One region of the Allobosea sp. PAMC 26642 genome, then DNA from elsewhere that is predicted to be linked to it. Evidence: predicted binding sites of a transcription regulator. Region 1 holds the regulator's gene; each other region holds the start of a gene.
The links. Region 1 encodes PhoB, which activates phosphate uptake and scavenging genes when phosphate is short. Its sites were predicted from a motif close to TGTCATNNANCTGTCAT; they were not measured.
Positions count from the first base shown of each region.

Region 1 (9,835 bases):
GATCGGCCTGTTCGTCTACGTCATCATGGTCGAGCCGCTGGGCGGCTATTCCGGCTGGGCCGGCGGCGTGGCGCTCGGCATCATCGCGATCCCGGTGATCGTGCGCACCACCGAGGACATGCTGCGGCTCGTGCCCGGTCCGCTGCGCGAGGCAGGCTCGGCGCTCGGCGCGCCGCCCTCTGTCGTGATCACCTCGATCACCTGGCGGGCGGCGAAATCCGGCATGGTCACCGGCATCCTGCTGGCACTCGCCCGCATCGCCGGCGAAACCGCGCCGCTGATCTTCACCGCGCTGAACAACAATTTTTGGTTCTCGCCCACGCTCAAGGGCGGCGTCTCCAACCTGCCCGTGACGATCTACCAGTTCGCCTCTGCTCCTTATGAGAACTGGCAGGAGCTCGCCTGGGCCGGTTCGCTGATCATCACGGTCTCGATCCTGCTGCTTTCGATCATCGCCCGCCGCATCGTGCGCGGCTCCAAGTAAAAGCCGACGCCAAGACCCGTCGCGTCCGATCTGAAGGAACCTGTCGATGCTTTCGACTCTTGAACTGAGCCCGCAATCGCTCGACGCCGATGCCCCCGTCCGGATCGCGGTCAAGAACCTCGATTTCTACTATGGCGAGCACAAGGCTCTGAAGAGCATCAACCTCGACTTCCGCGACCGCCATGTCACGGCGCTGATCGGCCCCTCGGGCTGCGGCAAGTCGACCCTGCTGCGCATCTTCAACCGCATCTACTCGCTCTATCCGGAGCAACGCGCGACGGGCGAGATCATGCTCGACGGCCGCAACGTCATCTCCAACGACATCGACGTCAACGAGTTGCGCTCGCGCATCGGCATGGTCTTCCAGAAGCCCACACCCTTCCCGATGTCGATCTACGACAACGTCGCCTTCGGCATCCGCCTGTATGAGAAGCCGCCGAAATCCGAGCTCGACGACCGCATCGAGGGCGCCCTGCGCCGCGCCGCGCTCTGGGATGAGGTCAAGGACAAGCTCAAGGCGTCGGGCATGGGCCTTTCTGGCGGCCAGCAGCAGCGCCTGTGCATCGCGCGCACCATTGCGCAGAAGCCCGAGGTGATCCTGTTCGACGAGCCGACCTCGGCGCTGGACCCGATCTCGACCGGCAAGATCGAGGATCTGCTGGAGCAGCTGAAGACCGACTTCACCATCGTCATCGTCACCCACAACATGCAGCAGGCGGCGCGCATCTCGCAGTACACCGCTTTCATGTATCTCGGCGAGGTGATCGAGTTCGCTCCGACCAACACCATCTTCATGAACCCCGCCAAGAAGCAGACGCAGGACTACGTCACCGGCCGCTTCGGCTGAATCGAACTCCGCTCTGCACAGGGACACACGCCGATGACCGACCATATCGTCCGCTCCTACGACGCCGAACTTGAAGCGCTGCGCCGCAGCCTTGCCGAGATGGGCGGGATGTCCGAGCGTATGCTCGGCGATTCCACCGTGGCGCTGGTGCGCCGCGATACCGCGCTGGCCCAGAAGGTGATCAGCGCCGACCAGCGCCTCGACAACCTGCAGCGCGATGTCGAAGAACGCGCCGTGCTGACCATCGCGCGCCGCCAGCCGCTCGCCAACGATCTGCGCGAACTGATCTCGGCGATCCGCATCGCCTCCGACATCGAGCGCGTCGGCGATCTCGCCAAGAACATCGCCAAGCGCGCCGTGGCCATCTCCGGCCAGTTCCAGCCGCCGCACCGCGCCGTGGTCGGGCTGGAGCATATGAGCCGCCTCGTCCAGGCCCAGCTCAAGGACGTGCTCGACGCCTATGCCGCTGGGAACGAGCAGAAGGCGATGGAAGTCTGGCACCGCGACGGCGAGATCGACGCGCTCTACACCTCGCTCTTCCGCGAGTTGCTGACCTACATGATGGAAGATCCGCGCAACATCACCTTCTGCACGCATCTGCTGTTCTGCGCCAAGAACGTCGAGCGTATCGGCGACCACACCACCAACATCGCCGAGACGATCCATTATCTCGTCACCGGCGAGTCGCTGGACCTGAACCGGCCCAAGCTCGACACGACCGATATCAGCGTCGAGGCAGTGCTCGGGAGCTGACACCCGTCGCGTCATGGTCGGGCTTGACCCGACCATCTCGGACACCAGAGGGTTCTGGTGTGAGGGATTCTCGGGTCAATCCCGAGAATGACGCGCAGGGAACCGCCCAACATCTGGAAACCCGCCATGCCCGCACGCATCCTGATCGTCGAGGACGAGGAGCCGCTAACGCTGCTCCTGCGCTACAATCTCGAAGCCGAGGGCTTCGAGGTCGACAGCGTTGCGCGCGGGGACGATGCGGAGCTGCACCTGCGCGACAACACGCCCGATCTCGTGCTGCTCGACTGGATGCTGCCCGGCCTGTCGGGCATCGAGCTCTGCCGCCGCCTGCGGGCGCGGCGCGACACCGAGCGCGTGCCGATCATCATGCTGACGGCTCGCGGCGAGGAGACCGAGCGGGTGCGCGGTCTCGCCACCGGGGCCGACGACTATGTCGTCAAGCCGTTCTCTCTGCCCGAGCTGATCGCGCGCATTCAGGCGCTGCTGCGCCGGGCCAAGCCGGGCCACGTCGCGGGGCTGCTGGCAGCCGGCGATCTCGAACTCGACCGCACGACGCGGCGCGTGCGCCGCTCGGGTTCCGAGCTGCATCTGGGACCGACCGAGTTCCGGCTGCTCGAATTCCTGATGCAGGCGCCGGGCCGGGTCTATTCGCGCGCTCAGCTGCTCGACGCCGTCTGGGGCCGCGACGTCTATATCGACGAGCGCACTGTCGACGTCCATGTCGGACGCCTGCGCAAGGCGATCACGCCGGATAATACGAAAGACCCGCTGCGCACCGTGCGCGGCGCCGGCTACGCCTTCGACGAGACATTCGCTCGGGGGTGAGGCGTTCGCGTCGCGCGGCGGCCCTGCGTCCATGGCGATTGCGAACGGCGTCCGGGTCTGGTCCCTTGCATCATTCGCCATGAAGGACGCTTTCCCATGCTCACCCGCAATCTCGGTCGCTCCGGCCTTCGCGTTTCGCTCGTCGGCCTCGGCTGCAATAATTTCGGCGGCCGGATCGATGACGACGCGGCACGCAAGGTCGTCGATGCGGCGATCGAGAACGGCATCACTTTGTTCGATACCGCCGATGTCTACGGCAATCGCGGCGGCTCCGAGACCGTGCTCGGCCAGTTGCTCGGCGCGCGCCGCAAGGACATCGTGCTGGCGACGAAGTTCGGCATGGACATGAACGAAGCCGGCACGATGAAGGGCGGCTCGCGGCACTACATCATGAACGCGGTCGAGGCTTCGCTGAAGCGGCTGAAGACCGACTGGATCGACCTCTACCAGATTCATCGGCCCGACTCGCTGACCCCGATCGAGGAGACGCTGCGGACGCTCGAAGACCTGATCCGTCAGGGCAAGGTGCGCTATATCGGCTGCTCGAATTTCGCGCCTTGGCAGGTGGCGGATGCCGCCTGGACGGCGCGCGATCTGGGCGTTACCGGCTTCGCCTCGTGCCAGGACGAGTACAGCCTGCTCAAGCGTGGGGCCGAGAGCTACCTGCTGCCCGCCACCCGTCACTACGGCATGGGGCTCCTGCCGTATTTTCCGCTGGCCAACGGCCTTCTCACCGGCAAGTACAAGCGCAACGCCCCACTGCCGGAGGGCGCGCGCATGACGCGCGAGGCGCCGCGCGCTGCGGAAGTCCTGACCGACGCCAACTGGGACAAGACCGAGAAGCTGGCGGATTTCTGCGAGTCGCGGGGCCGGACGCTGGTCGAGCTCGCCTTCTCCTGGCTGGCGGCCCAGCCGGTGGTCTCCAGCGTGATCGCAGGCGCGACCAGGCCAGAGCAGATCGCGGCGAATGTGAAAGCAGCTGACTGGGTGCTGTCGCCCGAGGATCTGGCCGAGATCGATACGATCACGAAATAGGGCGCTACCGTCATTCTCGGGCGACGCGAAGCGCAGACCCGAGAATCTCAGGACGAGAAGGCACTGTCGAAGAGATGCTCGGGTCAAGCCCGAGCAGGACGCCATGGCCACTCCTGACAGCTTCTTGCGGATCGCGCCGCCTCTGCGATAGACCGCCCGGCGCCGGTTGCTTATGGTCCGCGCCATGAGCGAGACAGCCCCGAACGCCGCCGCCCCGGACCTCAAGCCCGGCGACCATCTCTTCCTGGTCGACGGCTCGAATTTCATCTTTCGGGCCTATTTCCAGTCGATCAACCAGGACCGGAAATACAATGCCCGCTCGGACGGGCTGCCCTCGGGCGCGGTGCGGCTGTTTGCCACCAAGCTCTTCCAGTTCGTCAAGGACGGCGTGCTCGGGGTGAAACCGACGCATCTCGCCATCATCTTCGACAAGTCGGAGAACTCGTTCCGCAAGGAGATCTACCCGGCCTATAAGGGTAACCGCTCCGAGCCGCCGCCGGACCTGATCCCGCAATTCCCGCTGATGCGCGCGGCGGTGCGGGCTTTCGGCCTGATCCCGGTCGAGCAGGATGTCTACGAGGCCGATGATCTGATCGCGACCTATGCAAGGCAGGCGCGCGAGGCCGGGGCCGACGTGCTGATCGTCTCGGCCGACAAGGATCTGATGCAGCTCGTGGGTCCGGGCGTGGCGATGTACGACCCCGCCTCCGGCGACGCTAAGAAGGGTGCCGGCTTCAGGCCCGAGCGCAAGATCGGCGAGCCGGAGGTGGTCGAGTATTTCGGCGTGATGCCCAACCGCGTGGTCGATGTGCAGTCGCTCGCAGGCGATGCGACCGACAATGTGCCCGGCGCACCCGGCATCGGCATCAAGACGGCAGCCCAGCTGATCGGCGAATATGGCGATCTCGATACGCTGCTGGCGCGCGCCGGCGAGATCAAGCAGCCCAAGCGGCGCGAGACGCTGACCAATCCCGAGATCGTCGAGAAGGTGCTGATGTCGCGCCGGCTCGTCAGCCTGGTCGATGACGTCAAGGTCGAGACGCCGCTGTCACATCTGACGCTGAGCCAGCCCGACCCGGCGCCGCTGATCGCTTTCCTCAAGGCGATGGAATTCACCACCATCACCAAGCGGGTGGGCGAGGCTTACGAGGCCGATGTCTCGGCGATCGAGGCCGATGCGGATTTGGCGCCCGGAGGCTCCCGTGCGGCCGAACTCAAGGCGCTTTATGTCGGCGCCGATGCGGCGGGCACCGGGCCGTCGCTCTCGCTGGCCGCCAGTGCGGCGGTGACGCAGCCCGGTGCGGCCACACCCGCGACCGACGGCGCGTCGACCCCAGCCGACCTCGCCGCCGCGCGCAAGAACCAGGCGCTGGCGCAGAAGATCGACCGCGCGAGCTATGAATGCGTGCGGACGCTTGCCGATCTGGAACGCTGGATCGGCTGGGCTTTTGAGGCTGGGGTCGTTGCGCTCGATACCGAGACCAGTGCGCTCGACGCGATGCAGGCCGATCTCGTCGGGATTTCGCTCGCGGTGGCGCCCGACAAGGCCTGCTACATCCCGCTGCAGCATCGCGGCGGCACGGATCTGTTCGGCGGCGGCATGCTGGAAGGGCAGATTCCGCTCGACGATGCGATCGCGGCGCTGAAGCCCCTGCTCGCCGATCCCGGCGTGCTCAAGGTCGGCCAAAACATCAAATACGACCTCGTGCTGCTGCAGCGCTACGGGTTCGTGGTGGCGCCGATCGACGACACGATGCTGATTTCCTACGCGCTCGATGCCGGCAGCAATTCGCATGGCATGGACAGGCTGTCGGAGCTGCATCTCGGCCATGAGACAATTACCTATGGCCAGGTTGCCGGCACCGGCAAGGCGCAGGTGAGCTTCGACAAAGTCGCGCTCGACAAGGCGACGGACTATGCCGCCGAGGATGCCGACGTGACGCTCCGGCTCTGGAGGGCGCTGAAGCCCCGGCTTGCGGCCGAGGGCAGGACCACCGTCTACGAGACGCTGGAGCGGCCTTTGATCGGCGTGCTTGCCCGCATGGAGGCGCGCGGCATTGCAATCGATCGGCAGATCCTGTCGCGGCTGTCGGGCGAGTTCGCGCAGTCTCTGGCGCGGCTCGAAGACGAAATCTACGAGATCGCAGGCGAGAAATTCACGATCGGCTCACCCAAGCAGCTTGGCGACATCCTGTTCGGCAAGATGGGGCTCGCCGGCGCCAAGAAGACCGCGACCGGCCAGTGGGCAACGGGTGCGGGCGTGCTCGAGGACCTCGCCGAGCAGGGCCATCCGCTGCCCTCGAAGATCCTGGAATGGCGCCAGCTCGCCAAGCTGAAATCGACCTACACCGACTCCCTGCCGGCCTATGTGAACCCGCAGACCCGGCGGGTGCACACCTCCTTCGCCCTGGCCGCGACGACGACCGGCCGGCTCTCCTCCTCAGAGCCGAACCTGCAGAACATCCCGATCCGCACCGAAGCCGGCCGCAAGATCAGGACGGCCTTCATTGCCGAAAAAGGCCACAAGCTGATCTCGGCCGACTACAGCCAGATCGAATTGCGCCTGCTCGCCCATATCGCCGAGATCCCGCAGCTGCGTCAGGCCTTCGCCGACGGGATCGACATCCATGCGATGACGGCGTCCGAAATGTTCGGCGTGCCGGTCGCCGGGATGCCGAGCGAGGTGCGCCGGCGCGCCAAGGCAATCAATTTCGGCATCATCTACGGCATTTCGGCCTTTGGCCTGGCCAACCAGCTCGGCATCGGGCGCGAAGAGGCGAGCGCCTATATCCGCAAATATTTCGAGCGCTTCCCCGGCATCCGCGACTACATGGACGCGACCAAGACCTTCGTGCGCGCCAACGGGCATGTCGAAACGATTTTCGGGCGTATCTGCCATTTCCCGGCGGTGGCCTCCAAGAATCCCTCCGAGCGGGCCTTCGTCGAGCGGCAGGCGATCAACGCGCCGATCCAGGGCTCGGCCGCCGACATCATCCGCCGGGCCATGATCCGGATGGAGGGCGCGCTGGCGGCGGCGAAGCTCGATGCCCGCATGTTGCTGCAGGTGCATGACGAACTGGTCTTCGAGGTCCCCGACGCCCAGGTCGAGGCGGCCCTGCCGGTCATCACCAGGGTGATGGTCGATGCACCGCATCCGGCGCTGCAGTTGCGCGTGCCGCTGCAGGTCGATGCAAGGGCTGCCGGCAACTGGGACGAGGCCCATTGACGGCATGGCCGGTGCCGGAAGCCGCGCGCGTTCCGGCAACCATACCGGCCGATTTCTGCTCTCGGCGAGTTGTCTTGCCTCGGAAACGGTGGCTCTGTTAAGTCACCTTCAGACATTCATGCCCAAGACGTGGCTCTTTCAGCAGGTGCTGGCAGGATATGGACACCGTTCGCAGCGCGGATGCCAATAATCTGGGACTGCTGCTGGCCGTGCTGGCGCCGGTCGCCGTGCTGTCGACCGCGATCGGGATTTTCGATCTCCAAGCAGGGCTGATCATCTTCGGGGCGATGGTCGTCCCGTTCCTGACCTATGCCGGCTACAAGGGTATTCTCGGCGAGACGAGCTTCGGTACCGTGCTGGCGGTCGCCCTGATCTTCGTCCTGTGCGCCAATTTTCGCTATCGCGAATATGGCGAGAAGAGCATCGATTTTCAGGTTGCGCTCAAGCTCTTGGCCATCATGGCCGTGATGGCCATATCGGCGTTTTCCTTCAAGCAGATCGTCAACAGGCTGTATCTGTACGGATTGTTCTACTGGTATCTGTTTCTGGGCTTTCTGGTCATCTCGTCTTTGTATTCGATGGCCCCGGCGCACTCCCTGACCTCGACGGTTTCGCTGATCGGGGGGTTCACCTTCCTGTGCTATTGCTGCGTCAAGTTCGGCTCCGAGCAGACGATCAAGATCGTGGTCTGGTCGGGAATGGTGATGGCCGTAGTTTCGCTGGTCGTCTACATCCTCTTCCCGTCCTTCGGGCGCATGAGCGACTGGTACGGCAACGAGTTCGTCGTGACGTCGCGGCTCCAGGGCATCTATGGTTCCTCGAACGGCGCGGGCTCCTCGGCAGCGACCGGGGCGTTCCTTGCGATGACGTTCTACGCCAAGCAGAAATCGGCGTCCCGGCTGGTCCTTTACGGCGGAACCTTGGCGATGCTGCTGTGCATGGTGCTCAGCAACAACCGCATGGCGGTGATCGCGCTGGGCGTATCCGTCGGACTGAACTACATCTTAGCCAAGGATTTCGGCAAACGGCTGCTCGTTTCTCTCGCCTTCCTGATGGTCGCCGTGTGCCTGCTCATCCTCTTCCAGGAGGAAATCTTTTCGCTGGTCTCGCGTTCGGGCGATAGCGAGGAGATCACCAGCGCGACCGGTCGGACGCGGATCTGGCCGGTGGTCATCGACCTTTGGTACCGTTCTCCCATCATCGGATGGGGCTTTTCCTCGGCACAGCATATCCTGCCGATCCACCCGGATCTGTTCCTGGCCGCGGCCCATGCCCATAATGTCTATCTTGAAATCCTGTTCAGCACCGGCATCATCGGCTTCGGCCTGTTCATCTGGTGCATCCTGACGACGATCGTCCTGTGCATCCGGATCGGCGCCCGCAGAGAGCTGTCTCTCTTTGCGTTCTTCATGGTCTACGGACTGACCGAACCTCTTTTGAACGGCCCGATCAGTTATCCGATCTTCGCCTGGTTCCTGATCGTCGTATTGCTGTTCCACAAGGCCAAGACCGTCATGGACGGCGCCGAAGAGCCGACGATCGATCTGCCACGGCTGCCGCATCTGCGGCTGCTGCGCCCGAACTAGAGCGATGCTGGTCGAGCCGCCGCTGCTGTCTCCAGCCTTCGACATATCGCCCTGACGCACCGGGCGGATCGACTGTCGAAGGTGCGGCCAGATTTCGAATTGTCACGCCAGCGTTGCAGGTCGAAATCTTCGATCGCGCCCAGCTATTCGACCTCTGCGGCCATGTCCGTGATTAACTAACAACTTATAAACGACTAGAATTCGACTGATTATGTGCGCCTATTCGCCACTCATGCAGCCTAAGAAGGCGGCAGAGGAAGATCGATCGTTCTCGACGGAACACGGTCTGCGAGGGACGCCATCATGACGCTCACACGGAAAACGTTTCTGCGGTCGCTCCTGGCCGGGGTCGTCACACCAGCCAGCACGCTGATCGAATTGTCGTCGGCCACGGCGGTCGCCGCCAATGTGCCGCGTCCGGCTATCGGCGTGTATACCGGTTATGGACTGTCGCCCGCAACCGCGGAAACCAGTGTCAAGAATTTCGAAAAGATTATCGGTCGCACGGTCGACTTCATCTCCGACTACGGCTCGGACAGGGACTGGGTCGACGCCAGGACATCTCCGGCGCATTCGATCCGGACGTGGCGTGAGGTCACGGTCGGCAGTCCGCGCAAGCTTCTCTGGAACCAGCCGCTGACAGTCGCGGGAACGCCGTTGGCCGCCGTCGCTTCAGGCAAGTACGATGCGATATTCCGGGAAAACGCGACCGCCTTGCGCATCAATGGGTTCTACGACGCCGTGGTGCGACTCGGCTGGGACATGAATGCGAGCTGGGTCAGCTGGGCGGCGAAAGCCGACACGGCCAAGGACTACATTGCAGCTTTCCGGCGTGTCGCCACGATCTTCAGAGAGGTGTCGCCGTCGTTCCGGATCTGCTGGAGCCCGGCGCGAGACGAGCAGGTCATCACGCCCGAAAAGGTCTATCCCGGCGACGACGCCGTCGATTTTATCGGCCTGTCAGTCGTGATCAAGGCCATCCCCAGCGACGTCGCTGCCGAGGAGTTCTTCCAGAAGACCGTCATCGGTCACGGGGTCGAGCCCAAGGAGGGTATGCAGGCATACTCCCTCGCCTGGCT
Region 1 is NZ_CP014301.1:4,500,139-4,509,973, reverse strand. Features, by position in the region: gene pstA (phosphate ABC transporter permease PstA) at 1-484, shown strand, start outside; gene pstB (phosphate ABC transporter ATP-binding protein PstB) at 531-1,331, shown strand; gene phoU (phosphate signaling complex protein PhoU) at 1,365-2,084, shown strand; gene phoB (phosphate regulon transcriptional regulator PhoB) at 2,211-2,909, shown strand; gene AXW83_RS21570 (aldo/keto reductase) at 3,006-3,944, shown strand; gene polA (DNA polymerase I) at 4,129-7,170, shown strand; gene AXW83_RS21560 (O-antigen ligase family protein) at 7,329-8,756, shown strand; gene AXW83_RS21555 (glycosyl hydrolase) at 9,060-9,835, shown strand, end outside.

Region 2 (9,835 bases), 370 kb from region 1:
CGGTGACGATGCGGACCGGCTCGCCACAGGTGTGATAGTCGCGATAGCTCAGGCGGGTCATTCGAGGTTCTCCACCATCATTGCGAGCGTCGCGGCGGATCGCAGCCCGGTTTGGTGCAGCTGTCGGCAGCCACCTCGCAGGCGAATGCGAGCGCCGCTTCGAGATCGCCTCTGGCCGCCTTGGCCAGCCCCGTCCCGAGCCTGTCTCGCGCCGCAAGCACGGCCAGGAAGCCGCCGATGAAGGTGTCGCCTGCTCCCACCGTATCGGCAACCACGACCGAGGGAGACGGCATAGCGAATGTTCCGGCCGGCCCGTCATGGACTGCTCCGTCCATCCCCCTGGTCATCAGGACGATGCGGGCGCCAAGACCACGCCAGTCCATCGACACTTCGTCGGCCGTCTTGCCGGGGTAGAGCCAGTCCAGATCGTCGAGGCTGACCTTGACGATGTCGGCGCGCGCCACCCGCTGCTCGATCAACCGCGTCGCTTCGTCATGCGGCGGCAACGCCGAGGGACGGATGTTCACGTCGTAGCTGGTGCTGGCGCCCCTTCTCCGGGCGCTCTCGATCAACGCCAGCGTCGCTTCACCCGATGGACCTGCCGTCGCGCCGAAGGAGGCGGCGTGAAGATGGAGGACAGCTTCGGGGCACTCGCGCGGCACGCCGTCGGGTTCGCCGTGAGCGGTGCCGTCGAGATAGAGACCGAAGGCCGGCACGCCGTCCGCTCCCAGCGGCGCGACGATGGCGACGGCACTGGGGCGGTCGCTCGCGACAACGCGCCTATCGTCGATGCCCTCCACCGCCAGAGCCGCGCGAAAGCGCTGCCCAAGCGCATCGGTCGAGAGCGCGCCCGCATAGCCGACATCCGCTCCGAAGCGGGCCAGTGCCAGCGCGGCGTTGAAGCCCGAGCCGCCGAGCACCGCCTCGTAGTGCCGGCCCTCGCCGTCGCGCGGGATGAAATCGCCGATCGCCTCGCCAACGACGAGGATCGCCGGACCGCTCACAGCAATCCGCGCTTCGCCAGATTGCGCATCAGATGCGAGGTGCCGAAGGTCCAGTGCTCGCAGGCGTCGCAGCGGCGCATACGATTGACGAGCGCACCCAGCTCCGGCGCAGCGATGGTGACGATGTCGCCCTGCTTGTGGGTAAAGCCGCCGCCGGGCGTGTCGCGGTCCTGGATCGGCGCGAACATGGTGCCGAGATAGAGCGCCGCGCCGTCAGGATACTGGTGGTTGGCATTCAGCATCTGGCCGGCGAGATCGGCCGGGTCGCGGCTGATCTTCGCGATCGAGGACGAGCCTTCGAGCCGGAAGCCGTCCTCGCCTTCCACCGTCAGCGTCACGGTGGTGTTGCGGACATGGTCGAGCGTGAAGCCGGAATCGAAGAGGCGAATGAACGGCCCGACCGTCGCCGAGGCATTGTTGTCCTTCGCCTTGCCGAGCAGCAGCGCCGAACGCCCCTCGACATCGCGCAGGTTGACGTCGTTGCCGAGCGTCGCGCCGACGATGATCCCTGTCGAGGCGACGATCAGCACGACCTCCGGCTCCGGGTTGTTCCAGGTCGAGGCGGGATGGAGGCCCGCGTCGTAACCGGTGCCGACCGAGGACATCGACGGGGCCTTGGTGAAGATCTCGGCGTCGGGCCCGATGCCGACCTCGAGATACTGGCTCCAGGCGCCCTGCTTGATCAGCACCTCCTTGAGATGCATTGCCTCGGGCGAGCCAGGCTTCAGCTTCGAGAGATCGTCGCCGATCAGCTTGCCGATTTCTTCGCGAATGGCGACGGCGGCGGCCGGATTGCCGCGCGCCTTCTCCTCGATGACGCGCTCCAGCATCGAGACCGCGAAGGTGACGCCGGCCGCCTTCACGGCCTGCAAGTCGAGCGGCGAGAGCAGCCAGGGCCTTCTGGCATCGCGGGCATCGACGGGTGTGTTCGCCAGGATGTCGGCAAGCGGACCGATGGGCGTGCCGCTCGCAGCCTTTGCAGCGCCGGCCGGATCTTTCGCCTCGCACAGGTCGCGCGTCGTCGGAAACGTGCGGCTGATGTCCATCAGCTGGCCCTCGCGCAGGACGACCACGGCGGGGCCTGCAACATCCGGCAGCCAGGCGCGGCCGACCAGTGTCGCGCTTGCGGCATCTGCCGGCAGCGTGTTGGCAGGTGTGAGGGATAGCGACATGGCGGACATCCATCGTCGTGGAAAGGAGGGTGCGGAGAACAGCCGCTTCCGGCGCAATGTGCAAGAGCCGAGAGCGCACATCGCATCATCGAGGACCGTCGTCATTTTGTCATTGAAACGTCACCTCGGCTTCATGCTAGCTTGCGCACCAACGACAAGAGCCACCCAAGACGATGCAGGGTGGAAAGGGAGACGAAGATGACCGTGAAATCGATGATCCTGATGTCCGTCGCGACAGTCGCGATGGCCGCTTCCGCTCCGGCGCTGGCGCAGACCGAGATCCAGTGGTGGCACGCGCTGACCGGCGCCAACAACGATGTCGTCGTGAAGCTGGCCGAGGACTTCAACGCCTCGCAGAAGGACTACAAGATCGTTCCGGCCTATAAGGGCTCCTATCCGGACACGCTGAACGCCGGCATCGCCGCCTTCCGCGCCAATGCCGCGCCGCACATCCTGCAGGTCTTCGAGGTCGGCACCGGCACGATGATGTCCGCCAAGGGCGCCGTGAAGCCGGTCTTCGAACTGATGAAGGAAGCCGGCGAAGCATTCGACCCCAAGAGCTATCTGCCCGCCATCACCGGCTACTATTCGACGGCCAAGGGCGACATGCTCTCGATGCCGTTCAACTCGTCGTCGATGGTGATGTGGTACAACAAGGACGCCTTCAAGAAGGCCGGCCTGAACCCCGACGCGCCGCCCAAGACCTGGCCTGAGGTCTTCGAGGCCGGGAAGAAGCTGAAGGCCGCCGGCTTCGACAAATGCGGCTTCACCAATGCCTGGGCGACCTGGGCCAACATCGAGCAGTTCGGCGCCTGGCACAACATCCCGATCGCCACCAAGGCGAACGGGCTCGACGGCTTCGACACGGTGCTGAACTTCAACAGCCCGCTCTTCCTCAAGCACTGGACCAACCTGGTCGAGCTGCAGAAGGACAAGACCTACGACTATTCCGGACGTACCAACACCGGCGAGGGCCGCTTCACCTCGGGCGAATGCCCGATCATGCTGACCTCCTCGGCCTTCTTCGGCAATGTCCGCGCCAACGCCAAATTCGACTGGGCGAATGCGCCGATGCCGTATTATCCCGAAGCCGCCGGCGCGCCGCAGAACTCGATCATCGGCGGCGCCTCGCTGTGGGTGATGGGCGGCAAGTCGGCTGCCGAATACAAGGGTGTCGCCAAGTTCTTCACCTTCCTCTCGGATGTCGATCGCCAGGTGAAGCTGCATACCGAGTCGGGCTATCTGCCGATCACCAAGGCGGCCTACGAGAAGGTCAAGGCCTCGGGCTTCTACAAGGACAAGCCCTATCTCGAAACGCCGCTGCTCGAGCTCAACAACAAGGAGCCGACGGAAAATTCGCGCGGCCTGCGTTTCGGCAGCCTCGTCCAGATTCGCGACATCTGGTCCGAAGAGCTGGAAGCGGCGCTGAACGGCCAGAAGACGCCCAAGGCGGCGCTCGATGCCGCCGTCGAGCGCGGCAACCAGATGCTGCGCCAGTTCGAGCGGACCGCGTCGCGCTGACCCCCTCCTGTCGTTCCGGGGCGGCCCGAATGGGCCGAACCCGGAACCCACGACTGGGCGGAACCTTCAGGTTGCGCCTTTGACAACTCTCACCCGGTCGTGGGTTCCGGGTTCTTCGCTACGCGAAGCCCCGGAATGACACGAGCAGTGCTTGCCATGCAGAAGAACGCCTACTTCACTGGATTGACGGTCCCTCTCCTGCTGCTGGCCCCGCAGCTGGTGATCACCGTGCTGTTCTTCTACTGGCCGGCGAGCCAGGCGGTCTGGCAGAGCTTCCTGCTTCAGGACGCCTTCGGCACCTCGACCGAGTTCGTCTGGTTCGAGAACTACCAGCTGCTGTTCTCCGATCCCGGCTATCTCAAGGCTTTCTGGAACACCGCGATCTTCTCGTCCTTCGTCTGCGTCCTGTCGCTTGGCCTGGCGCTGCTCTTCGCCGTGATGGCCGACCGGCAAATCCGGGGCGCCGAGATCTACAAGACCCTGCTGATCTGGCCCTATGCGGTCGCGCCGGCCGTGGCCGGCGTGCTCTGGCTCTTCATGTTCGATCCGTCGCTCGGGATGCTGGCGCGCGGGCTGTCCAATCTGGGCATCGCATGGAATCCGCGGCTGAACGGCAACGACGCGATGCTGCTGGTCATTCTGGCAGCGACCTGGAAGCAGATCAGCTACAATTTCCTGTTCTTCCTCGCCGGCCTGCAATCGATCCCCAAGAGCGTGATCGAGGCCGCCGTGATCGATGGAGCGCGGCCCTGGCGGCGCTTCTGGACGATCGTCTTCCCGCTGCTCTCGCCGACGACCTTCTTCCTGCTCGTCGTCAACATCGTCTACGTCTTCTTCGACACCTTCGGCATCATCGACACCGTCACCGGCGGCGGCCCCTCGGGCCAGACCGAGACACTGGTCTACAAGGTTTATTCCGACGGCAAGGGCGGCTCCAATCTCGGCGGCTCGGCGGCGCAGTCGGTCATCCTGCTGATCATGGTGATCGGCATGACGGCAGTGCAGTTCCGCTTCATCGAGCGCAAGGTGAGCTACTGATGGCCTCGGTGCTGTGGAGCGAACTCACCGCCGAAGAACTGCGCGCCAGGGCTGCGGCCGACGCCGTCGTGGTGCTGCCGGTCGCCTCGATGGAGCAGCACGGGCCGCATCTGGCCGTCGGCGTCGATACCATCCTGTGCGGGGCGGTCTGCAAGACGGCCGCCGAGCGCGCCGGGGATGTCGAGGTCGTCGTGGCGCCGACGCTGTGGTGCGGCATGGCCGAGCATCACATGGCCTTCGGCGGCACCTTCACCTTCGACATCCCGACCTATCGCGCGGTCCTGCTCGCCCTGCTGAAAAGCATCGAGCGGCACGGCTTCCACCGCGTCGTCATCGTCAACGGCCATGGCGGCAACATCGCGGCCCTCTCGGCCTTCCTGCCGGACTTCGCGAGAGAGACGAAACTGCGCATTCTGGCGACAACCTATTTCCTGCTCGCCCAGAAAGACATGGCGCCGACGATGCAGGACCAGACCAGCGTGATGCATGCCTGCGAGGTCGAGACTTCGATGATGATGGCGTTGGCGCCCGATCTCGTGCGCGAGGATCGCCTGAGCGAGGCGTTCGGTATGCGCGATGCCGACCCGGCCGCCTTGATGGCTCCCACCGTCGTGCGCTATCGCCCGTTCCGGGACATGACGCAGACCGGCGTCATCGGCGATGCCCGCCGCGCCACACCCGAAAAGGGACGAACCTTCATCGACGCGTCGGCCGATGCGCTGGTGCGGCTGTTGCGCGAAACCGGAGGAACGGCCTGATGGTCGAGGACCGCCGCCTGGGCGACATCATCGCCTACATCATCCTGACGATCGGCGTGCTGATCGTCGCCTTCCCGGTCTGGCTCACCTTCGTCGCCTCGACCTGGGATGCGTCCACCATCATCAACGGCCAACTGCCGCTTTATCCGGGACCGTATTTCTTCGAGAACTACTACAAGATCCTCTTTGTCGGCACCTCTGGCACGACGCGCGAACCCGTCGCCGGCATGATGCTGAATTCCTTCATCATGGCGATGGCGATCGCGCTGGGGAAAATCCTCATCTCGGTGCTGTCGGCCTATGCCATCGTCTATTACCGCTTCCCGTTCCGGATGGCGGCGTTCTGGATCATCTTCGTCACGCTGATGCTGCCGGTCGAGGTCCGCATCTTCCCGACCTTCAAGGTCGTCTCCGACCTGCGGATGCTCGACACCTATCAGGGGCTCGCCATCCCGCTGATCGCGTCGGCCACCGGCACGCTGCTGTTCCGGCAGTTCTTCATGACCATCCCCGACGAACTGCTGGAGGCCTCCAGGATCGACGGCGCCGGCCCCTTCAGGTTCTTCAAGGACACGGTCATCCCGCTCTCGATCACCACGATCGCGGCGCTGTTCGTGATCCAGTTCATCTATGGCTGGAACCAGTATCTCTGGCCGCTGCTGGTGACGACCAAGGACTCGATGCAGACCATCGTCATCGGCATCAAGAAGATGATCGTTACCTCCGACGCCCTCACCGAATGGCAGCTCGCCATGGCCACCGCCATGCTGGCGATGCTGCCGCCCGTCCTCGTCGTCGTCCTGATGCAGCGGCTCTTCGTCAAGGGCCTGGTGGAGACGGAGAAGTAAGTTCGGCAATGGGCAGTCGGCAGTAGGCAGTCGAGCGCCCATCCTTCCAACCCGACTGCCTACTGCCGATTGCCTACTGCCCAGGAATCCCATGGCCCAGGTCACCCTCACCAACGTCAAGAAGGTCTATTTCGGCGGCGTCGAAGCCGTGAAGGGCGTGTCCTTCGACATTCCCGATGGCGGCTTCTGCGTGCTCGTCGGCCCGTCCGGCTGCGGCAAGTCCACGCTGCTGCGCATGGTGGCGGGTCTGGAGACGATCTCGGCCGGCGAGGTCTCGATCGGCGATCGCGTCGTCAACGAGATCGGGCCGGCGGAACGCGACATCGCCATGGTCTTCCAGAACTACGCGCTCTACCCGCATATGAGCGTCTACGAGAACATGTCCTATGGCCTGCGCAATCTCGGCACCCCCAAGGACGAGATCGACAGGCGCGTGAAGGAAGCCGCGCGCATTCTCGCCATCGAGCCGTTGCTCGACCGCCGCCCGCGCCAGCTTTCGGGCGGTCAGCGCCAGCGCGTCGCCATGGGCCGCGCCATCGTGCGCAAGCCGCAGGTCTTCCTGTTCGACGAGCCGCTTTCCAACCTCGACGCCAAGCTGCGCGTGCAGATGCGTGTCGAGATCAAGAAGCTGCAGCGCGCGCTCGGCGTCACCGCGATCTACGTCACGCACGACCAGGTCGAGGCGATGACACTGTCGGACAAGCTCGTGGTGATGAATGGCGGCCAGGTCGAGCAGATCGGACTGCCGGCCGAGGTCTACAAAAAGCCCGCCAGCAAGTTCGTTGCGACCTTCATCGGCTCGCCGCCGATGAACATCCTGCCCGGCACGATCGACGGCCCCGGCATCGTCGCGCTCGGCGATGCGATCCTCGAGGCGCGCGACCTGCGCGAGGATCTGACGACGGGGTCCGCCGTCGAGGTGGGCCTTAGGCCCGAGGATGTCGAGATCGCCTCGGAGGGCGCCGCCGGCTCGCTGCCCTTCGACGTCGAGTTCATCGAGGAACTGGGCGCGACGCAGCTTTTCCACGGCCAGTTGTCTGGCCTGCCCTTCGTCATGCAGGCGGCGACCGACGTCGTCTCGGCCAAGCCCGGCCGTCTGTGGATCACGGTCGACCCCGACCGGGTGCACGTGTTCGACGTGACGACGGGTGCAAGGCTGGGGCGGACGTAAGCTCGCTGCCGCTCGACAAAAACTTGCCGTCATTCCGGACAAGCGGCGAAGCCGCGCCGATCCGGAATCCATCGAAGGGCATTGCGCTCTACGATGGATTCCGGGTCTCCGCTTCGCTGCGCCCGGAATGACGGCGCGTATGAATGCAGTCGTTGGTCCTTACGAGACCGGCGCGTACTTCACCGCGCAGCCATAGGACTTCGTGCTCGCCTCGCTGACCGGCTTGCCAGCCTTCAGCTCGGCTACGGCCTGCCGGACATAGCTCTTGGCGCCGGTCAGGCTCGCGGCGCTAGAGGACGGCTTGTCGTCGATCGCGCCCATATAGGCGAGCGTCCCCTTCGGATCGACGATATACATGTGCGGCGTCGTCGTTGCGCCATAGGCGCGGGCGACCTTGCTGTCGGGGTCGAGCAGCACGGCGGCAGGAGCGGCGTCACGCTTGGCGGTCAGCTCCTTGGCCATGGGTCCCTCGACATGGCCCTGCTCGCCGATGGGCGAGGAGATCACCGAGAGCCAGACGACGCCCTCCTTTGCCATGTCCTTCTGCAGGCCCTGCATGGTGGCGCTGTTGTAGTGCTTCCGGACATAGGGGCAATCGTGGTTGGTCCATTCCAGGATCACGGTCTTGCCGGCGAACTCAGCAAGATTGCGGGTCTTGCCGTCGGCGTCGATGGCCTGGAAGGCGGGGGCGGGCGCCCCGACCTTGGCGGCGCCTTGCGCCAGAACAGGGCCAGCTGCGAATGCGAGACTGGCAAAAGCGAGGCCGGCGATGAAGGTCTTGCAGGTCTGATGGGCCGTCATGGTGCGTCTCCTCCGGTTTGGGGTGAAGTTCAAGGCCGGTTCGCGACCGTCTTGAGATCGAGCCCGGCCGCGCGCCTTGCGGCCGTGATCAGCGAGTCGGGTGTCAGCAGTTGCGGCAGGATCTCGGCCTGACCGTCGCGCTTGCCCGGATAAAACAGATAGAGCGGCACGCCGGCCCGGCCCTGCTCTGCCAGCGCCTGGGCGATCGCGGAATTGCGGTTGGTCCAGTCGGCCTTGAGATAGGCGACCTTGAGTTCGGCGAAGGCCTCCTTGACCTCCTGCCGCGAGAGCGCGACGCGCTCATTGGCCAGGCAGGTGATGCACCAGGCGGCGGTGAAGTTGACGAAGACCGGCCGCCCTTCCGCCTGCAGCGCCATGACGCGCTCGGGCGTCCAGACCTGCGTATCGGCGGCGCGCGCCTCGCTCGTGGCGCTCGGCACCGCGCTCTGCAGCACGAACCAGCCCGCGCCGAACGCTGCGACGACGCCGAGAGCCGAACCGATGAGACGGGCCCGGCCGGAGTCGCGCGACACGCCCGACAGCCAGACGATGAAGCCCGCCGCCAGCACCGCGACCAGCGCCGCCAGCACGCCGCCCGGACCACTCTGTACCGAGGCGACCCAGATCAGCCAGATCGCGGTCGCAAACATCGGGAAGGCGAAGGCCTGTTTCAGGACGACCATCCAGCGGCCCGGCTTCGGCAGTAGCCTCAGCAGCCCCGGCGCGAAGGAGAGCGCAACGACGGGCAGCGCAAAACCCAGCGCCAGCGCCATGAACACGGCAAGCCCCAGCGCAGGCGGCTGCGTCACCGCATAACCCATCGCCGCGCCCATGAACGGCGCCGTGCAGGGCGTGGCGACGACGACCGCGAGCGCTCCGGTCATGAAGGCGCCGACACGCCCCCCCCGGCTCGCCAGCCCATGGCCGACACCCTGCACCGAAGTGCCGACCTCGAAGGCGCCAAGCAGATTGAAGCCGATCAGCGTCATCACCACGGCAAGCGCGATCACCAGCGGCGGCGACTGCAGCTGGAAACCCCAGCCGACGCCCGAACCGAGCGCCGCGAAGCCGATCACGATGCCGGCCAGAACCATGAAGGTGGACACGACACCAGCGAGGAACAGCAGCCCCTGCTCGCGCACCTCGCTGCGGCTGGCCCGCGCCAGCTGCGCGAAGCCGAGCGCCTTGATGAACAGCACCGGCAGCACGCAGGGCATCAGGTTGAGGATCAGCCCGCCGAGAAAGGCAAAGGCGAGCGCAGCCCAGAGCGTCAGATCGGCGCCCTCGACGGGCATCGGCAGGCGCACTACGGCCGGACGCGGCGCGGATGCGGCTTGTCCTGCCGCCGTCACCAAAGCAGGCGCCGCCTCGGCGGTGAGCGCGAGCGAGCGCGGCACGCCGCCGTCCTTGTAGGTCAGGACACCCGACAGCTCGGCATTCGTCAGCTTGAACGCGCTCGATCGCGCCAGCTGCAGCGTCACGCCATTGCTGTCCGCCGTCATCGGCTGCGGCGCGGCATGGT
Region 2 is NZ_CP014301.1:4,132,164-4,141,998, reverse strand. Features, by position in the region: gene AXW83_RS19960 (proline racemase family protein) at 1-61, opposite strand, end outside; gene AXW83_RS19955 (carbohydrate kinase family protein) at 78-1,004, opposite strand; gene AXW83_RS19950 (fumarylacetoacetate hydrolase family protein) at 1,001-2,176, opposite strand; gene ugpB (sn-glycerol-3-phosphate ABC transporter substrate-binding protein UgpB) at 2,375-3,697, shown strand; gene ugpA (sn-glycerol-3-phosphate ABC transporter permease UgpA) at 3,854-4,735, shown strand; gene AXW83_RS19935 (creatininase family protein) at 4,735-5,493, shown strand; gene ugpE (sn-glycerol-3-phosphate ABC transporter permease UgpE) at 5,493-6,341, shown strand; gene AXW83_RS19925 (sn-glycerol-3-phosphate import ATP-binding protein UgpC) at 6,433-7,512, shown strand; gene AXW83_RS19920 (thioredoxin family protein) at 7,672-8,313, opposite strand; gene AXW83_RS19915 (protein-disulfide reductase DsbD family protein) at 8,343-9,835, opposite strand, start outside.
Region 2: a site for PhoB is predicted at 2,284-2,300, ahead of ugpB (sn-glycerol-3-phosphate ABC transporter substrate-binding protein UgpB). Genes of this name have one in related genera too.

Region 3 (9,835 bases), 2.1 Mb from region 1:
TCTTGGGCAACCAGACGGGCCTGCTCGCGGCTCCAGTCGTGCAGCGGGTTGATCTTCGTCAGGCCACGCTGGAGATCATGTTCGATGAAACCGGTCGCCGCTCTCGCCTCTGACTGGCCCGCGCGCAAGCCCGTGATCCAGCCGGCAGCTCCTGCCAGCGCCCGGTCCAGGGGGGCAAGCTTGCGCAGGAAACAGCAGCGCTTGCGCGCTTCCTGCGAGGCCTTGAAGCCGTTGATACCCTGTTCCCGGACCATGCGCTCGACCGAGCTCGCATCCGGCAAGAAGGCCGAAACGCTGAGGCCGTAGCGCCGTTCCGTCTCCGACCAGAGATCATAAACCTCCGGAAACAGGCGCCCGGTATCAAGCGTCGCGAAGGAAACCTCTCGCGCCAGCCCTGCCTCCGCGATGAGGTGCGTCAGAACCTGATCTTCGAGCCCGAAACTGGTCGTGAAGATGAGACGACCCGGGACGTCCGCACGCGCACGCCGCAAGCGCCCGATGACCCGGTTCGGGGCTGACGGGTCTGATGCGGTTTGGGCTGTTTCGTCGGTTGCGGCCACTTTGGCCATACGGCTTCATTCGCCGAGAATGTCGGCGCCTTTGGTATCTGAGATGATGGATCAAGGGTGGCCTGCTACACCGCAGGGTGGCGCGACATCATCAACATCGCGAGGGATGCAGACCCTTCGAAGAATGAGGGAGACGTGTTGCAACCAGGTCGATGAAGGCGATCACGAAATGTCCCCGGGACTGGAGCCCACGATGTCATCGTGATGCTTTCGGCAGTAGTAGCGCGGCGCAGAACTGCTTCGACAAATCCCGCGATCGATCCATCACCGTGAAATCGACCCCTCAAATGTCGTCGATCGCGAGGGTCGGGTCAACGAAAGCGGTTTTCAAAGATCGCAGACAAAAGGGAAAGATAACCTCCCGGCCCCGCCGCTCTCGACGGTATTCGTCTTGCCTGCAGAAGCCATTGGCCGAGGCGTCCGTCATCGAAGCGGTGCGGCGCCGGCTGGTGGCCGGTTCCGGCGATGATGGACGTCAGCCCCGCAGTCCTGTTCCGATCGGGCTGGTGAACGACGCGAGCGCCGGCAACAGGCTGAGGAGAGTGCCGACACAGAACAGCAGGCCGATTTGCAGAAATTCGGGCTTGCCGAGCGAGATCGCGAGGTGAAGACCGGTTTCCGCTTCGACCAGCTGCGACAGCACCGAAGCGGCTGCGCCGCCGAGCAACAGGCCGGCGGCGCAGCCGAACGCCATCAACGCGGCCATCCCGAGCCAGATCACGAGCAGGACATAAAGCCGGGGCGCGCCCATGGCCCGCAGCACGGCATAGCGTCGCCGGCGCAGCCCCGTCACCGCGATGAGGAGAAGCAGGATCGCGGCGAAGACCAAGGTCGCGTTCAGCGTCGAGGCCAGGATGAGAACGCCACGCGCATCGCCGAGTGCCCGATAGAGTCCCACCAGCACTTCGGCGGGGAAGAACGCCATCGTCCCGCCCTGGCGATACTGGCTGCGCAGGGCGTAGGCTCCGGCGACGCTGCGGGGCTTGACGACGATCGCCGGCACGCCGGGTATGGGGGCTCCGTCGAAGGGCGGGCCGATCGTCTCCGTCCCGGTCGCGTGTCCGTTGCCGAGGCCGTGGACTTCCCAGACGCTTTCGATGGGCACCAGGATCGCGCGATCCCACGGCGATCCAAGTCGCGGCAGGCGCCCGACGACGGTGTAGTCGTGGCCGGCATGGCGATGACCCGCCTCGTCGGCATCCTCCTCGCCGGGCTTGTGCGCCTGTCCCGCGACGCCATGCGATGGCGTGATGCTTTGACCAAGGCGATAGTCCACATCGGCGCCGACGACAGCCTCGCCTTCGGCGGAAAAGAGCCGGCCCTCGTTCGGCGCGATGCGGCCCCAGCGTGTGGCGAAGGCCGCTGTGGTGCCGATGATCGGATAGCCGCGGGTGACGTCTCCGAAGGCGATCGGCGCGAAGCCGGCGACGCGCTCGTCGCGGGCCAGCGCCCCGAGAACGCTCCCCTCGACGAGCGGGATCGCGTCGAGCTGCAGATAGACGGTCGACATCAGCAGCTGCGCCTGGCTGCCCGGAGCACCGATCAGCAGGTCGAAATCGTCGGCGGCCGCCGCCGAACTCTGCCGTAACGCGCGTTCCTGCGCCCCGATCGCCACGCCGATCGCCACGGCCACCGCCACCAGCGCGACGATCGCGGCCGCCGTCCAGCGCAGCGCACGCAGATCGGCAAGGACCATTGCAAATGGATTCATGCGGCCGCGTCCCACAGCTGCGTGGCGGTTGCGATGTCGAGCCGCCGCTCCATCCGCGCCAGCAGCGCGGCATCATGCGTGGCGCAGATCAGCGTGGCCCCGGCCTCGCGGGCGGCATCGACCAGCAAGGCTCCGACCTCGTCGGCATGGGCTGCATCCAGGCTCGCCGTCGGCTCGTCGGCGAGGATCAGGGCGGGGCGCCGGCAGACCGCGCGCGCGATCGCGACGCGCTGCTGTTCGCCACGAGAAAGCACGCCGGTCCTGCGGCGCAGATCGGTGAGGCCCATGCGCGCGGCGACCGCCGCCGCCTGCTCCCGTTCCTCCCGGCCGACCCGCCACGATGAGAACGTTGCGGGCAGGGTGATGTTGGCGAGGATGTCGAGTTCCGGGATGAGGTGGAAATCCTGGAAGACGAAGCCGAGCGTTGCGAGACGCCAGCGGTCGCGAGCGCCGGCCGGCAGCGCAGAGAGTACGGTCTCGCCCCAGGCGACCGTGCCCGTACCCGGCACGATCAAGCCGGCGATCAGGTGCAGAAGCGAGGTCTTGCCCGAGCCTGAAGGACCGCGCAGCCCGATATGGGTGCCTGCAGGCACGGTCAGTTCGGGAATGTCGAGGACCCGAAACGGGCGCCCGTCGCCGCCGCGATGGTCGAGAGTGACGGCGGAGAGCCGGAGCGCTCTGGCGGCAGCTCGTTCAGGCGAGGGTGAAGCTGGCATCGACGAGTCTGATCTGGCTGACGAAGCCGGTATCGCGATCCGTAGCCGAGCCGATCTCCAGCCGGCCGGCCACGACGACCTTGCGGCCGGCGCTGACCATCGGCGTTATCTCCTTCATGAAGACGACGACGATATCGACCGGCCAGTCGGCGTCCGACTGGCAGAACGGGCAGATGGCCAGCGGCTCGCGCGTCAGCACGAAGAAATGGCTTTCCGGCTTCAGCGGCGGCGCCATGTAGCCGGTCAGGCGAACCGGCTGTCCGCGCAGCGCGACGACCCGGTCGGAGAATTGAAAGCCGAGTACGCCGAACGATTTGTAGAGGCCGTCGAAGGTGATCATGCCGGAATCGGCCGCGAGGGCCTTCCCGCAAAGCGTTGCCGCCGCGAGACCCATCAGGGTCGCGCGGCGGGTGGTCAGCGTATGACGGCGTTGCCGCTGCATCCTTCGTTCCTGTCGGCGGCCGGCCGGCTTACTTGCCGCCCAGGGCCAACGCCTCCGCCATAACGCGGAAGACGTAGGTGTTGGGCTTGTGGCCGCGGAACTTCTCGGCGCCGGGGCCCATTGCGGTCAGCAGACCGTCATCGGCCGAATGGACACCGGAATTGGCGTCGAAGGGCAGGTTGCCGGCCTTGCGGGTTGCGAGCGGGCCGGTGCAATCGCCCTCGTTGGCGACATTGGTCTTGCCGTCGGCGCTCTTCACCGCCGGCACGCGCTCGCCGTTCATGAAGGGGCGGCCGGTGTCGCAGGTGTCGGGATATGTGCCGAAGACGACAGCCAGCCGGCGCGAGGTGTTGACGTCGGTCGGGTAGCCGTCGGCATCGAGAGGGCCGTAATTCGGCGGCTTCGAGTCGGCGTAGGTGCCGAGCTTGTCGCGCAGGAGCTGGCCGGGGCGCTCGTCGTCATAGGTGCCGACGAGCGAGACCGCATGGGTGTGGTCCGGCACGACGATGATCAGCGTGTCGTTGCGCTCGCCTGCGAAATCCTTGGCGATCTTGACGGCGTTGTCGAGCATGATCGTGTCGAACACCGCGCGCTCCCAGTCGAGCGAGTGGCTGTACTTGTCGATACGGCCCGATTCCACCATCAGGAAGAAGCCGTCCTGATTGCCCTTCATCATGTCGATCGCGGCCCTGGTCTGCTCGGCGACGTCGGGCTGGTCGGGAAACTTCGAGATGCCGCCCTTCTTGGCGATGCGCAGGTCGAAGGCGCCGTCGATGTTGGAGGTGTTGTAGAGGCCGAGCAGCTTCTTGGCGCCCGAGGCGGCGGCCGCGTTCATCTCGGTTTTGGTGGTGGCGATGGTGTAGCCGGCGGTCTTGAACTGCGCGATGAAGTCGAGATCGTCGGTGCGCTTGGAGCCCGGCGTCGACTTGGGCAGGAAGTTCGGCGAGCCGCCGCCCATGATCACGTCGGGCTGCACCTCGTGGAACATCTTGACGATGTCGTTGTAGTCCGAGCGGCGGCGGGTATGGGCGACCATCGAAGCCGGCGTCGCGTCCTCGATTTCGGCGTTGGTGACGACGCCGACGGTCATCCCGCTGCGGCGCTTGATCAGCTCCGCGATGGTTTCTACCTTGGGATGGTCGAGCGTCAGTGCGTTCTTGGCGCAATAGACGCCGAGCGCATTGACGCAGGATTTGTGGCCGGTGGTGTAGGCATGGGCGCTGTTGGCGCTGTCGGTGACGACCGAATCGTTGCCGGAAGTCGAGATCAGCGCCATGTTGGGCATGTCGTCGATGGCGAGTTCGCCATTATAGCGGCCTTCTTCCCAGCCCTTCGACATGATGCGCGCGGCGGTGCGATGCGCGATCGACATGCCGTCGCCGACGAAGAGGATGACGTTCTTGGCGCGGCGCGGCTGGGCGGTCGCGAAGACCTCCCACTTGACCGTCGCCTTTTTGGTGCCTTGCGTCGCCTCGACAACATAGTTGCCGGCCGGCAGCGTCGCGCCACGCAGCCAGAGGGCCGAATGCTTCTGGCCTTCCTCGTTCTGCATGAAGGCCGTCGCCTTGCCGAAAATCTCGGCGGGTGCCTTGCCGTTGATCGTCACGGCGACGTCGGCCGAGGTCGGCGCGTCGGGAAACTCGACCTTGAAGTCGAAGCGCGAGCCCTCGAGGATTTCGGCGCGGTTGATCGGATAGATCGTCTGCGCGGCCACCGGCGCGGTTGCAAGGACGGCTCCAACCGCCGTCGCGTGCCAAATCGTTTTCAGTTGCATCCCCACCTCCGATGATCCGTGATCCTATGGATGGGGCGAGCTAGTTGCAGCCGCGCATGACACTATGGCGACGGTAGGGGAGTCGATCGGCGAAGTGCCGGCATTCATGTCAGTGTGTCCCATTACCGTCCACCGCCGCGTCTGGTCGTCGGGGGCCGTCCAAGCTGCAAGCAGGTTCGTGCCGATGCTGGATCTGCGGACGCCTGCTCGTCGCCAAGCTGCATCTTGTCACATGATCGCGCCGAAAGTCGCCTTGTTGTCATGTGACTCCCTGAAACCTCGCACCTCATTCAGCGGAGTCGAGATGGACTATTTCAGGCGCTTCACCTTCCTGTTCGCGACGCCGAACTTCGATGCGGAGGATCTCGAGGGAATCCGCTTCCATCAGATCGTCGACGAGATCGAACGCTCTGGCTTCGAGGTCGTGAAGGCCCGCAAGCTCGAAGACGCCGAGATCGCGGTGCAGACCGATGCCGCCATCGGCTGCATGGTCGTCGATTGGGGCAAGAAGGGCCTGGAAGGCAAGACGGCGTCGCTCATCAACCTGATGCGCCGGCGCGGGCTCGAATTCCCGATCATCCTGCTGATCCGCCGCAAGCGTTTCGAGGATGTGCCGGTCGAAGTGCTCGATTTCATCGACGGCTACATCTTTCTGTCCGAGGAAACCCCGCCCTTTATCGCCAAGAGCCTGATCAGCCGCCTCAAGCAATATGCCGAGACGCTGAAGACGCCGTTCTTCGGCGCGCTCGTCGATTATGCCGAGGAGGGCAACCACCTCTGGACCTGTCCGGGCCATAATGGCGGCGTGTTCTACAGCCGCAGCCCGATCGGGCGGGTGTTCATGGAGCATCTCGGCGAGGCGGTCTTCCGCGACGACCTCGACAATTCCGTGCTCGATCTCGGTGATCTGCTGACCCATGAGGGTCCGGCCCTCAAGGCCCAAAAGGAAGCCGCCCAGATTTTCGGGGCGGAGAAGACCTATTTCGTCCTCAACGGCACTTCGACCTCCAACAAGGTCGCGCTGGCCGCGCTGGTGACGGATGGCGATCTCGTGCTGTTCGACCGCAACAACCACAAGGCCGCTCATCACGGCGCGCTGCTGATCGCCGGCGGCATCCCGGTTTACATTCCCACGGTCCGCAACGCCTGGGGACTGATCGGCCCGATGCGCTGGGACAGCTTCGACGAGGACGCTCTTCGCGAGCGCATCCGGACCAATCCGCTGGTCAAGGACCCCGAGGCCTGGAAGAAGCCGCGCCCGTTCCGCGTCGCCGTGGTCGAGCAGTGCACCTATGACGGAACGATCCACAGCGCGGAGATGATCCTCCAGCGCATCGGGCATCTCTGCGACTACATCATGTTCGACGAGGCCTGGGCCGGCTTCATGAAGTTCCACCCGCTCTATGCCGGGCGCTTCGCCATGGGGCTGAAGGATCTCGGGCCCGATTCGCCGGGCATCATCGCGACGCAGTCGACCCACAAGCAATTGGCGAGCTTCAGCCAGGCCTCGCAGATCCACATGAAGGACCGGCATATCAAGGGCCAGAAGCGCCGCGTCGAGCACCGCCGCTTCAACGAGAGCTTCATGCAATATGCCTCGACCTCGCCCTTCTATCCGCTCTTCGCCTCGCTCGATGTCGGTGCGCAGATGATGAAGGGGCGCTCCGGCGAAGTGCTCTGGGACGATACGATCCGGCTCGGCATCGAGCTCCGCAAGAAGATCCGTGCCGTCAGGCGCGAGTTCGAGGAGAAGGAGGCGCGGCCCGAGCGGCGCTGGTTCTTCGAGCCCTTCGTGCCCGACCGGGTCTCGATCCCCGATGCCGCGCGGCCCGGCGGCGTGCATGACGTCGCCTGGGAGATGGTCGCGACCGACCAACTCGCGAGCGACCCGGCCTATTGGCAGCTCGCGCCCGACGCGGCCTGGCACGGTTTTGCGGGGATGGCGGCGGGCTTTGCCATGACCGACCCCAACAAGCTGACGCTGCTGACGCCCGGCTTCGATCGCGCGACGGGCGCCTACACCGAACACGGCATCCCGGCGCCCGTCGTCGCCCAGTTCCTGCGGGAGAACCGCATCGTCGCCGAAAAGAACGATCTCAATTCGCTGCTCTTCCTGCTGACGCCAGGCGTCGAAGCGAGCAAGGCCGGGACGCTGATCAGCGGGCTCGTCGCCTTCAAGAAGCTCCACGACGAAAACGCCCTGCTCGAAGACGCCATCCCGGAGTTCTATCGGCGCAGGCCTTCGCGATACGAGGGCGTGCGCCTGCGCGATCTCTGCGGTCAAATGCACCGCTTCTTCCGCGACGCCGATGTCAGCGGGTTGCAGGCGAAGCAGTTCTCGCCCGAGCACCTGCCGGAGATGGCGATGTCGCCCCATGATGCGGCACGCTGCCTGACCCGCAACGACGTCGATTACCTGCCGATCGACACCATCGCCGGCCGCATCGCGACGACACCCTTCGTGGTCTATCCGCCGGGCATCGCGACGATCGTTCCCGGCGAGCGGCTGACCGAGCGGGCCCAGCCGATGATCGACTATCTCAGGATGTTCGAGGCGAGCTTCAACACCTTCCCCGGCTTCGATGTCGAGATCCAGGGCGTCTATCGCGAGATCGATCACACCGGCGCGGTGCGGCTTTACACTTATGTCGTCGGCGAACAGGCCGGCGGCTGAGCAGGCACGATCCATGGAGCAGCAAACCCCCGTCGTCATCCGGCCATCGCGCGATGCCGATGTCGAGGCCATGCTGGCGATCTATCGCCGGCATATCCGGCGCGGCGTCGAGGACGGCGTCGAGGATCGCGGCACGCCCCAGCCCGACGATCTGAAGGATCGGCGCAAGAACCTGCGCAACCGCCGGCTGCCGCATCTGGTGGCGACGCTCGGCGGCGAGGTCGTCGGCTATGCCTATGTCGTGCCGTTCCGGAAACGGCCGGCCTACCGTTTCACGGTCAAGCATTCGATCTACATCCATCACGACCATGTCGGTCGCGGGATCGGGCGTCTGCTGATGCAGGCGCTGATCGACGCCTGCGCCGCCGCGGGCTTCAGGCAGATGATCGGCTATATCGACGCGGAAAACGCTGCTTCGCTGGCCCTGCATGAGCGTTTCGGCTTCGCGCGGGTCGGCCTGCTGCCGGGCGTCGCCTATCGCTACGGCAAATGGTCCGACAGCGTCATGGTGCAGAGGTCGCTGGGCGTCGGCGCGACATCGCCGATCGCGCCGAAGGGCGGCTCGCCGACACCTTAAACGCGGTGAGCCGCGATTGCTGAACCGAAGCCGCGCATTCTAAGTCCAGATCATCGCTCCGCCCGCGATGCGGCCGGAGCGATGGTGCCAGAAGTTTAGAGCATTGCTTGAGCGAAAACCGGTACCCACTTTTTCGCGCAATGCTCTGGCCGGCCGACGACTCAGTAGAGATCCGGGACGTGGAGCTCCGGGGGCACGGCCTGCCGGGCATAGTCGGGATGGCGCACGCGGTCGGGCAGGGTGATCTCCTGCTTGGGCACATCCTCATACGGAATCTGCGCCAGCAGATGCGCGATGCAGTTGAGCCGCGCCTTCTTCTTGTCGACCGCCTGAACCACCCACCACGGGGCATACTCCGTATGGGTCCGGTCGAACATCTCTTCCTTGGCGCGGGTATAATCCTCCCAGTGGATACGGCTTTCCATGTCCATGGGCGAGAGCTTCCACTGCTTCAGGGGGTCGGCGATCCGCATCTGGAAGCGGAACTCCTGCTCCTCGTCGGTGATCGAGAACCAGTACTTGATCACGATGATGCCCGAGCGCACGAGCATGTGCTCGAAATCGGGAACCGAGCGAAAGAACTCCTCGAGCTCCTCGGGGGTGCAGAAGCCCATCACCCGCTCGACGCCGGCGCGGTTGTACCAGCTGCGGTCGAACAGGACCATTTCGCCGGCGGTCGGCAGATGCGGGACGTAGCGCTGGAAATACCACTGATGCTTCTCGCGCTCGGTGGGCGCAGGCAGCGCGACGACGCGGCAGAGCCGCGGATTGAGGCGCTGCGTCACGCGCTTGATCGCGCCACCCTTGCCGGCCGAGTCGCGACCCTCGAACAGGACCACGACCTTGAGCTTCTTGTACTGGATCCAGTCCTGGAGCCGCACGAGCTCGTGCTGGAGCCGGAACAGCTCGCGAAAATAGATCTTCCGGTCGAGGGTCGAACCGGCAGGGCCGACACCTTCGGCGACGAGTTCGTCGATCCGGTCCTCTTCGAGCTGCATCTCCAGCTCTTCGTCGAAGCTGTCGGCGATCTCGGCTTTGATGCGGTCCAGATCGGTGGTCATGACTGCTAACCTTTGACATTTGCTCTAGGGAACGGCGGGCAGGGCGTCTTGACGCTCGATCGCTTTCCGCAGCCCCCGTGCAGCCCCTGGAGGAGTGCACCGGGATCGCGGCAAGCCTGAAGCCAAACGGCGGCAAGACGCACCCACTGCCAGCGTGGCAATCTCGCCGGCTCAAATGACGTTGGGATGAAGGCGTGGACCATGCGCCTGAAACCCGACCAATCATGCGACAAGGTGTCATCGCAACGTCAGATTCGCGGCTCACTTGTCGATCGCCATGTGGGCTGGGGGTCATTCATCATGTCAAGTAT
Region 3 is NZ_CP014301.1:1,097,498-1,107,332, forward strand. Features, by position in the region: gene AXW83_RS05160 (phosphoadenylyl-sulfate reductase) at 1-569, opposite strand, end outside; gene AXW83_RS05165 (FtsX-like permease family protein) at 1,045-2,280, opposite strand; gene AXW83_RS05170 (ABC transporter ATP-binding protein) at 2,277-2,996, opposite strand; gene AXW83_RS05175 (hypothetical protein) at 2,974-3,438, opposite strand; gene AXW83_RS05180 (alkaline phosphatase) at 3,467-5,212, opposite strand; gene AXW83_RS05185 (Orn/Lys/Arg family decarboxylase) at 5,517-7,886, shown strand; gene AXW83_RS05190 (GNAT family N-acetyltransferase) at 7,900-8,463, shown strand; gene ppk2 (polyphosphate kinase 2) at 8,625-9,524, opposite strand; partial or broken gene AXW83_RS05200 (inorganic phosphate transporter) at 9,825-9,835, shown strand, end outside.
Region 3: a site for PhoB is predicted at 5,269-5,285, ahead of AXW83_RS05180 (alkaline phosphatase). Genes of this name have one in related genera too.